One region of the Lutispora sp. QWL-02 genome, then DNA from elsewhere that is predicted to be linked to it. Evidence: riboswitches for the same ligand, from Rfam matches in the RefSeq annotation. Region 1 holds a riboswitch; each other region holds the start of a gene.
The links. Region 1 has a riboswitch for S-adenosylmethionine ahead of AC4HCY_RS01835 (methionine ABC transporter ATP-binding protein). Riboswitches for the same ligand answer to the same signal wherever they lie in the genome.

Region 1 (3,277 bases):
GCTCAATCCACGTGCCCCGTGCCCCGTACCCCGTGCCTCGCAGCCATAAAAAATGCTTCGCAATTTTTATATTTTGTAAATCTATTTCAGTAACTTATTATATATCCTGCTCCCAATGCCCTGTATTATCTGAACCACTAAGACCAATACTATGACAGTTCCTATCATGACATCTTTTTGGAATCCCTGATACCCGAATCGTATGGCTAAATTTCCAAGGCCCCCGCCCCCTATAGCACCTGCCATTGCCGAATATCCTATGAGATTTATTATTGTCAAGGTTATACCTGATGCTATGGAAGGCAATGCTTCCGGTATCATCACCCTGAAAACTATCTGCTTTACGTCGGCACCCATGGATTGGGCTGCTTCTATGATTCCGGGGCTTATCTCCTTTATCGCATTTTCAATGAGCCTGGCTACAAAGGGTATGGCTGCTATGGTCAAGGGCACTATGGCTGCAGTTGTGCCTATCCTTTTTCCCACGATGAGCTTTGTCAGCGGAAAGACCGCAATCATCAGTATTATGAAGGGGAAGGATCTTGCTATATTTATTACCCCGTTTAAAGCTTTATTCAAGCCCTTTCTTTCCCAAATATTGCCTTCCTCCGATATTGCTGTTATGATGCCCAGAGGCATTCCGAAAATAACCGAAAACAATGTGGATGCAAACACCATGTATAGAGTTTCATAAAGGGGCTTGGGCATTAAAAGCATTATTTTTTTTATTGTTTCAATCAGAACTTCCATTATATTTCAACTCCTCTACTATGACGCCTTCATCCTTTAGGTATCCTATTGCAGCCTCTATTTTTTCATCTGTTCCCCTGAGGCCTACAACCAAATTTCCATAGGTTCTTCCTTGTATGCTGTTCATCTGTCCCGCCAGGATGTTTGCCTCAATATCGAAATTCTTTATGATTTTATATATCAACGGCTCTTTTGCCTTGTGGTCTAAAAATGTAATCCTCACAACCTCAGTATTTTCAGGATCATCTATTATATTTCTGTCAATGTTTAAGGATACGTCCTTTATAAAGCTCTTTGTGATAGGATGAGACGGCTTTGAAAATACATCATAGGTATTCCCCTGCTCCACCATACTTCCATCTGAAATCACAGCTACTTTATTGCATACCTCCTTTATGACCTCCATCTGATGGGTTATCATCACAATTGTTATTCCCAGCGTCTCATTTATGCTCTTCAGCAGCTTGAGTATGGAAGATGTGGTATTTGGGTCCAAAGCAGAAGTAGCTTCATCGCAAAGAAGTATTTTAGGGTTGGTAGCCAAAGCTCTGGCTATTGCTACCCTTTGCTTTTGTCCCCCGCTGAGCTGGCTGGGATAAGAGAACTTTTTATCCTTTAGATCTACAATATCCAATAGCTCATCTACCCGTTTCTCCATTTCTCGTTTATCATATTTCATTATTTTTAACGGAAAGGCTATATTTTCTCTGCAATTCTTCCTGCTCAAAAGATTAAAATGCTGAAATATCATTCCTATATTTCTTCTCATATCCCTAAGCTCGCCGTCATTCAGCTTAACGATATCCTTATTCTCAATGAAAATGCTGCCTTTCGTAGGCTCTTCAAGCCTGTTTATGCATCTGATGAGGGTTGATTTTCCTGCTCCGCTTAAGCCTATTATGCCGAAAATATCACCCTTCTCAATCCTGAGATTAATGTTTTTCAGAGCTTCCGTATTTCCTTCCTTGCCTGTATATGTTTTATAAAGGCCTTTTATATCGATCATTTTAGTACCCCCTCCGGTGTTAGAAACAAATAAAAAATCCCTCAATGATAAAAGAGGGATCACACCTCTCTTATCTCTCAGCTTTACGCTGCTGGAATTGACACCGATGCATTCGAATGAGAATGCCGGTTGTCGGGCTTCATCGGGCCAGTCCCTCCACCTCTCTTGATAAGAGTATAATATTAAATTTTATACAATAAAAAAACTCTTCTGAAAAACAGAAGAGGATAATTCCTTTCTATCTTTCAGCTTGTGCTGCTGGAATTGACACCGATGCATTCGAATGAGAATGCCGGTTGTCGGGCTTCATCGGGCCAGTCCCTCCACCTCTCTTGATAGAATAAATATTCATTTACATAATAGTATAATACGCCCTCTTAACTATGTCAACTATTTTTTTATGCCAGCATCAAACGATCGCTGATGATATCTGACGATTCCTTTTGGCTGAATAAAGCTAAAAGCTTTTCTGCAGTGAGGGACTCTTTATCTTTATCTCTTATATCCAAAATAATTTTACCTCTGTGCATCATTATAAGCCTGTTTCCCATACCTATGGCCTGCTTGAGATTATGGGTGACCATAAGTGTGGTTATTTTGCATTCCTTCACTATTTTATCTGTAAGCCCTGCAATAATCTCAGAGGTTTTGGGATCCAAAGCGGCCATATGCTCATCCAGCAGCAAAAGGCAAGGATTTGATATGGCTGCCATCAGAAGGGCCATAGCCTGCCTTTGCCCCCCGGATAGGAGCCCTACCTTTACATCAAGCTTATCCTCCAATCCTAAGGATAATTTTGAGAGGGAATCTTTGATGTCCGCTATTCTATTTTTTTCAATACCCCATGAAAATCCGTACCTATTATTTTTATTCCATGCCATAGACATATTCTCCAGCACAGTCATAGAAGGCGAAGTTCCCATTTTAGGATCCTGAAACACTCTGCCTATCAGCCTGCTGATTTTATATTCAGGGGTTTTGGATATCTCTCTTTTATTGAGCAGGATCGAGCCTTCATCGCTTTGTATGCCTCCTGAGATGATGTTTAATAAAGTGGATTTTCCTGCTCCATTGCTGCCTATGATGGTTATAAAGTCTCCATCTTTGATTTCCAGGGATAGCCCTTGAAAAAGCTTATTTTCATTGACTGTATCCCTATTAAAGGTTTTATGCAGATTTTGTATCAGTAACAGCTTTTACACCCCCAGAAAGTAGATTTCTCCCAAACTTGACCTTCAAACCGCTGTTATAAACCGCCAGGGCAGCTATTACTATAACAGAGGTTATAAGCTTTAAATCCGTGGGAGGCAAGCCGGCCTTCAAGGCTATGGCTATACTGCCCTTGTAAAGCAGTGATCCGAAAAGAGCGCAGGCTGTCCCAAATATTATAGGGAAAGCTTTTAATAAGGTTTCTCCCATTATGATAGAAGCCAGGCCCATAACTATTATTCCGCTCCCCATTCCTACATCGGAAAATCTCTGGTACTGAGCCATGACAGAGCCTGCCAGAGCAACCAATCC
Region 2 (3,277 bases), 170 kb from region 1:
CTCCAGATTATCCTTAGCAAAAATCTGAAGGTCCGATTCGCCTTCGGTCACATTAAAGCAGAGCAGATCCCTGGATTTCATTATTTCTCTGTAAAACCGTTCTTCATACATAAAGCCACCTGGTGGACATATCTATCGTAATGGCTCTCAAGGGGCAAGCCTTTATGCAGCTTTCACAGCCTGCGCAGCGGTCCTTATCAAAGGACAGGGTGCAATCCTTGCCTTCCATCCGGAGCGAATCGGAGCCGCATGCTGCGGTACAGGCTCCGCAATGTACGCATTTTTCTTTATTTATATATATCTTGTTCATTATATCCCTCCATCAACACTTTCCTTCAATGAATTAAGGGCTGAAACTTTTGGGAAAGCTTCTATGGGCTCCTGAAGTGTGAAGCCTTCCTCTGCCACCCATCTTTTGAGCTCCAGGGCAATCTTTCTCGCCTTATAAAGGCTGGAAAGGGGTGCGGTTTTTATTGTATTGCCGTCGAGGACCAATTCTCCGCTTCTCAATTCACCGTAGCTGCATTTGCCGAGGACGGGCTTGTTAAGACGGGACACGCTGTAGTCCACAATATTTGTATATATATCCTTGTTTTGCACCGACAGGTTATGGAGCAGATCCTTGTCGAGAACGGGTATAGGTATTCCTATGCCTACGAACAGGGAGGTGCCGTATTTTTCAAAAACCGCAGGCTTGATATATTCTGTGCTCATCTTCTTCAAATCACCTGTGACCGCAAGGGTGCAAGCTGGTGATAACGGTATGCCGTTTTCTCCCCTGGGTTTTTCGGTGACAAATTGTGTACCTTGCCAGGAGACATATCCTGCAGCGCCTGCCAGAAATATTTTTGTCCCTATGCCTATGGTCCTCAGGTAGGGATCATTCAATAAAGGGCTCAATTCCCCGGAAGTAGAGTAATTTATATTCTCCATATGGGGCTTCAGCACTCCCATATATGTGTGAAGGAGCCTGTCGGAAGTATTTATCGCTGCGGAATAGTTCTGATAGCAATTTCTGGGATTATAGAGGTAGGCTTCATTTATTAAATCCTTGGTAATATAGGTGTCTATCTCCTTCCTGGGATAGCAATCTGTCCCCGGGGAATAGGCCTTAAGATGCACAGGCTTACCATCTATCAGATCGCATATTACATGGGCTCCTCCGTATTCGATGCCCAGATCCTGTGAGGGCTCAGTGGCCCCTATATATGAATCTACTGCAGCAAGGCCGCCGTATGCATTGACATTGTTGAGCAAAATCTTAGTCATCCTTATTGGCGGGTCTGAATGGCCGAAGTTTATGAAGGCTCCGGAAGAACACATAGGGCCAAAGGTTCCGGTGGTCACCACATCAACATATTTGGCTGCATCTTGTATTCCTTTTTCTTCTGCTATGCTTATTACCTCTTCTGCCGTAACTACCACTGCCGTACCTTTCCTGATCTTCTCATTGATTTCTTCATAGCTTTTTTTAATGGACATATATGATTCTCCTCCTCTAATTTTTTTATCACTGAACTAACCCGCTCTAAGGCCCCCACCTCTATAGGCGGCGGGTGCCAAAAGCGGCTAAGTCCAGTATGGACTCGACTAACATTCAGTGGGGGTTGAATCCCCCTCTGAATGAAGTCTCGTTCAACAGAGACAAGGCGGAGCAAATTAAAAAGCTGCTCTCAGATAAGAAAGCAGCCGGCTGCAGGCTAATAAAGTACGATATACTTTATGCTATCCTTATCTCTCAGAATTTAAGCAAAATTCTGCAGGAATTGACACCGCTGCATTCGAATGAGAATGCCGGTTGTCGGGCTTCATTGGGCCAGTCCCTCCACCTCTCTGGATAAGATCTTATTCAATTATAAAGGTTTAAAAGAAATTTTATGCCAAATATGAGCATTTGTCAAGTAAAATTTTAAAAAGACCATCTTGCATTTTATATATATTAAAGTGTAATATATTCTAAACCGGAGGGATTTTTTTATGCATATAAACAGGAAAGAAGTTTTAAGATATTTGGGCCATAAGAATCAATATATGGATGAGAAGCTTGAAAAGCTTTTGACGGAATGCATTGCCGAGATGACCGAAGCTTTGAGGAAAAGCTTTGTTTATAATGTTTATGATATTGAAAGAGACGGGGATAAGATGGCTTTGAAGGATACAAACTTGATTTTTCAGAGCAAGGATTTGACCATGCATTTCCGGAATTCGGATAAATGTGCGCTGATGGCAGCCACATTAGGGCTTGAAGCGGATAGGAGGATCGCATACTATTCAAAAACAGACCTTACCAAGGGTATAGTGATGGATGCCTGCGCTTCTGCAGCCATTGAGGCTCTTTGTGATGAGGTACAGGAAGAAATAAGGATAGAGGCTCTAAAGGAAGGATACTGCTGTACTTCAAGATATAGCCCGGGCTATGGAGATCTGCCCATAACCCTTCAGAAGGGAATAATTGAGCTTCTGAAGGCATATCCGAGGATAGGGCTTACTGTTAATGAAAGCAGTATTATGCTGCCGCGAAAGTCGGTAACTGCATTTATAGGATGGCAGAGGCAGGAGAGCACCTCTGAGGGGAATAAATGCAGCAGGTGCAAGGACAGAAATTGTATATATAGAAAGTGTGGGGATATTAATGACTAAGGCTGTAAATTTTGACGGATTTCTCTTGTTTGACGGAGGGATGGGAACCATGCTCCAGGCTGCCGGAATGAAAGCCGGAGAATTGTCTGAGAGCTACAATATCCAAAGGCCGGAGGTCATAGAGCACATACATAGGGCCTATATAGATGCGGGAGCGGATGTGGTCACCACCAATACCTTCGGGGCCAACAGATACAAGCTGAAGGATATGGATTTTTCTTTGGATATGGTGATAAGAAGAGGCGTGGAGATAGCAAGGACTGCCGCAGGAGATAAGCTGGTGGCTCTGGATATCGGCCCTCTGGGCCAGCTTATGGAGCCCTATGGCAATCTGAGCTTTGAGGCTGCCTATGAAGCCTTCAGAGAGCAAATAACCGCCGGCACATCCGCCGAAGCTGACTTGATCCTTATCGAGACCATGTCCGATATATACGAAGCTAAAGCAGCTATACTGGCGGCCAAGGAAAATTCCAGCCTTCCGGTGATCTGCACCATGACCTTTCAGGCTGACGGAAGGACTCTGACGGGCACTGATCCTTTGACCATGGTAAATATATTGCAAAACCTGAATCTGGATGCCCTTGGCCTTAACTGCTCTTTAGGGCCTGAAGAAATGCTGCCTCTCATAGCTGAGGTG
Region 3 (3,277 bases), 880 kb from region 1:
CTCTTTCTTAAGCATCTTTGTTATGCGAAGCTTTAAATTTGTAAAAAATAAGGATCGGATGAAGACGATTTCGGGTATCGTTGCAATGGCAATGGCCATAGGCTTTAACATGATCATACAGAAATTTTCCGGAAGGCTTGGAAATCCTGAGGATATGATGAAACTGCTTCAGCAGGGGAATAATTCTTTGCTTTCCAAATCCCAGGATATTTTTATAATCAACAGATTTATGACCATGGCCCTGACCGATTACCGTGAGCTGCTGCGCTCCATTGGAAGCATGGCATTGGCTATTGCCGGTGCAGCAGCATTTATAGGACTGTTCTTTTATATTGGCGAAAAGTTTTATTTCAAAGGTGTCATAGGCCTGACAGAGGCAGCTCCGGCCAGAAGACCTAAAAGCGGCGCCGCCAAAATGAGCTTGTACAGGAAGCTCAGCGCTTTAAGGGCTTTCAGAGCAAAGGAGTTAAAGCTGCTTTACAGAAGTCCCGTGTACTTCATGAACTGTATTTTGATGAATTTCCTCTGGCCTGTATTCATACTGATACCTTTCTTTGCCGGAAACGAAGACCTGGGGGATATAAGGGAGCTGGCCAGGTATTTGGAAGATCCCGGCGTATTGCCTTATATTTTTGCAGGGGCAGCCGCTGCGGCTCTCTTCATAGGTGCTTCAAATATGATTTCATCAACGGCTATATCCAGAGAAGGGAAGAGCCTATATGTATCAAAATATCTGCCGGTAGATTATAAGACACAGATAAATGCAAAGGCTCAAACAGGTATACTCATGGGCCTTTTGGGAATGATAATGGCTTTCATAGTGCTCTGGCTTGTGTTCTCCTTTCCCATATATTTGATTTTTGCGGCGCTTTTGATGAGCTTGCCCTGCATCTTCTTTATAAACTATGCAGGAATCATGATAGACCTGAAATTCCCCAAATTAAATTGGGACAATGAGCAAAAAGCCGTAAAGCAGAATATGAACGGATTGCTGAATATGTTGATCAGTGTAGCTTTCGGAGCTTTGAATTTCGGCTTGGTTGTCTGGTTAAGGCTTGACTATATTTACGCTTTTATTATGATTTTCGGCTTTTATATCATAGCGGATATGCTGCTGTATAAATTTGTAACCTCATACGGATCAAGGCTGTATAAGGAGTTGTAATAAATTTCAACAAAAATAATGTTGACAAAAGCTATGCATCTGTTGTATTATAGACTTTGTCACGTGGGGAAATTCCCGAGCGGCCAAAGGGGGCAGACTGTAAATCTGTTGTCTCAGACTTCGGTGGTTCGAATCCACCTTTCCCCACCATTTTAAGACAAAAACCCGAAAGGGCTTTTTTGTTGACTTTTTTGGACAAATGTGCTAATATACTTTTGCAAACTGAATAAAGGTTACCTTATCAAGAGAGGTGGAGGGAAGGGCCCTATGAAACCCGGCAACCGGCATTGAGCGCGGTGCCAATTCCTGCAGGATTGTTCCTGAAAGATGAGGATATATTTTCGTTATGAAAATGAGCTTCTCATCAGGGAAGCTTTTTTTAATGCCGATTATGGGCAGATAGGGGGAAACGGAGAACACGGATTTTTACACTGAAAGAGGAACGACTGAAGGATCTTTTCGTGTTGGGAAAGATTCCGTGTTAATCCGTGTTTTCCGTTCTCTTAAACCCGTAAGGAATACCCTAATGCTAGAGGCTAGCAGCCAGAAGCTAGAGGCTGACCTTAAAGTAATACCCTAGAGAAAAAAAGGAGGAGATAAAATGGTAAGAAAGCTGTTTACTTCTGAATCTGTAACTGAAGGACATCCGGATAAAGTCTGTGATCAAATATCAGATGCAGTATTGGATGCTATAATGGAACACGACCCGATGGGAAGGGTTGCCTGCGAGGTCACCGCAACTACAGGTCTTGTACATGTAATGGGAGAAATAACCACTAATTGTTATGTGGATATCCAGAAAATCGTGAGGGAGACCGTGGAGGAGATAGGATATACGAGGGCAAAGTTCGGCTTTGACGCGGATACCTGCGGCGTGATCACTTCGATTCACGAACAGTCTACAGATATTGCAATGGGGGTTGACAAGGCGCTGGAAGCCAAAAAAGGAGAAATGAGCGAAGCTGATGTCGCTGCCATCGGAGCCGGAGATCAGGGAATGATGTTCGGTTATGCCTGTGATGAAACTCCCGAACTGATGCCTATGCCTATATCCTTGGCCCATAAACTGGCCAGAAAGCTGGCCCAAGTAAGAAGAGACGGTGTTTTGGATTATTTGAGGCCTGACGGAAAAACCCAGGTCACTGTTGAATATATTGATGATAAGCCTGTAAGGGTTGATACCATAGTGGTTTCCACCCAACACAGCCCTGATGTGGATCAGGCCACCATAGAGAAGGATATGATAGAGCATGTCATAAAGCCTATCATACCCAAGAATATGCTTGATGATAAAACCAAGTACTATATCAACCCCACCGGCAGGTTTGTAATAGGCGGACCTCATGGAGATTCGGGCTTGACAGGGAGAAAGATAATCGTAGATACTTATGGCGGATATGCAAGGCACGGAGGCGGAGCTTTCTCCGGCAAAGATCCCACCAAGGTTGACCGTTCGGCTTCCTATGCAGCAAGATATGTGGCAAAGAATGTGGTGGCTGCAGGCCTGGCTTCCAAATGTGAGGTGCAGCTTGCCTATGCAATAGGAGTTGCGAAGCCTGTATCAGTCCTTATCGAAACCTTCGGCACCGGAAAGATTGCCGATGATAAAATATCTGAGATAGTTTCCCGGGTATTTGATTTAAGGCCTGCTGCAATAATAAGGGATTTGGATTTGAGAAAACCCATATATAGAAAGCTGGCAGCCTACGGTCATATGGGCAGAACAGATTTAGGAGTGTCCTGGGAGAAAACCGATAAAGCCGATATATTGAAAAAAGAAGCAGGCATATAGAACAAAAACCTCTGAGAGAATACGAGTAGTCATAAGGACAACTTGTGAACCGAGGGTCAAGGTAAACTGAATACGAGAAAAAGCCATATCAATTCTATAACAGTTTTGATATGGCTTTTCTTTGTGTACAAAACAAGATTCGAAATTTGCGAATTTGCAAATTCAAATTTGAGTTGTGAAAAATTAAAATCAGTTATATAATATTACCTATAAGAAAACTGTTGGAAACAGAAAGGTGAATACCATGAAATTTTCGTATAAAAAGCTTTGGAAAATGCTTATAGATAGAGATATGATGAAAAAAGATTTGCTAAAAGAAG

Region 2: linked by a shared signal. The riboswitch ahead of AC4HCY_RS01185 (homocysteine biosynthesis protein) and the one ahead of AC4HCY_RS01835 (methionine ABC transporter ATP-binding protein) in region 1 are both predicted to bind S-adenosylmethionine.
Region 3: linked by a shared signal. The riboswitch ahead of metK (methionine adenosyltransferase) and the one ahead of AC4HCY_RS01835 (methionine ABC transporter ATP-binding protein) in region 1 are both predicted to bind S-adenosylmethionine.

What each region holds. Positions count from the first base shown of each region.
Region 1 covers NZ_CM177762.1:449,062-452,338, forward strand. Annotated here, with positions in the region: gene AC4HCY_RS01830 (methionine ABC transporter permease) at 82-750, opposite strand; gene AC4HCY_RS01835 (methionine ABC transporter ATP-binding protein) at 734-1,756, opposite strand; SAM riboswitch class I at 1,824-1,931, opposite strand; SAM riboswitch class I at 1,992-2,098, opposite strand; gene AC4HCY_RS01840 (ABC transporter ATP-binding protein) at 2,155-2,949, opposite strand; gene AC4HCY_RS01845 (ABC transporter permease) at 2,924-3,277, opposite strand, start outside.
Region 2 covers NZ_CM177762.1:278,018-281,294, reverse strand. Annotated here, with positions in the region: gene AC4HCY_RS01195 (UPF0280 family protein) at 1-111, opposite strand, end outside; gene AC4HCY_RS01190 (DUF362 domain-containing protein) at 104-310, opposite strand; gene AC4HCY_RS01185 (homocysteine biosynthesis protein) at 310-1,482, opposite strand; SAM riboswitch class I at 1,729-1,844, opposite strand; gene AC4HCY_RS01180 (vitamin B12 dependent-methionine synthase activation domain-containing protein) at 1,978-2,640, shown strand; gene AC4HCY_RS01175 (homocysteine S-methyltransferase family protein) at 2,633-3,277, shown strand, end outside.
Region 3 covers NZ_CM177762.1:4,078,570-4,081,846, reverse strand. Annotated here, with positions in the region: gene AC4HCY_RS19435 (putative ABC transporter permease subunit) at 1-1,165, shown strand, start outside; tRNA gene AC4HCY_RS19430 (tRNA-Tyr) at 1,231-1,315, shown strand; SAM riboswitch class I at 1,401-1,499, shown strand; gene metK (methionine adenosyltransferase) at 1,767-2,957, shown strand; gene AC4HCY_RS19420 (helix-turn-helix domain-containing protein) at 3,202-3,277, shown strand, end outside.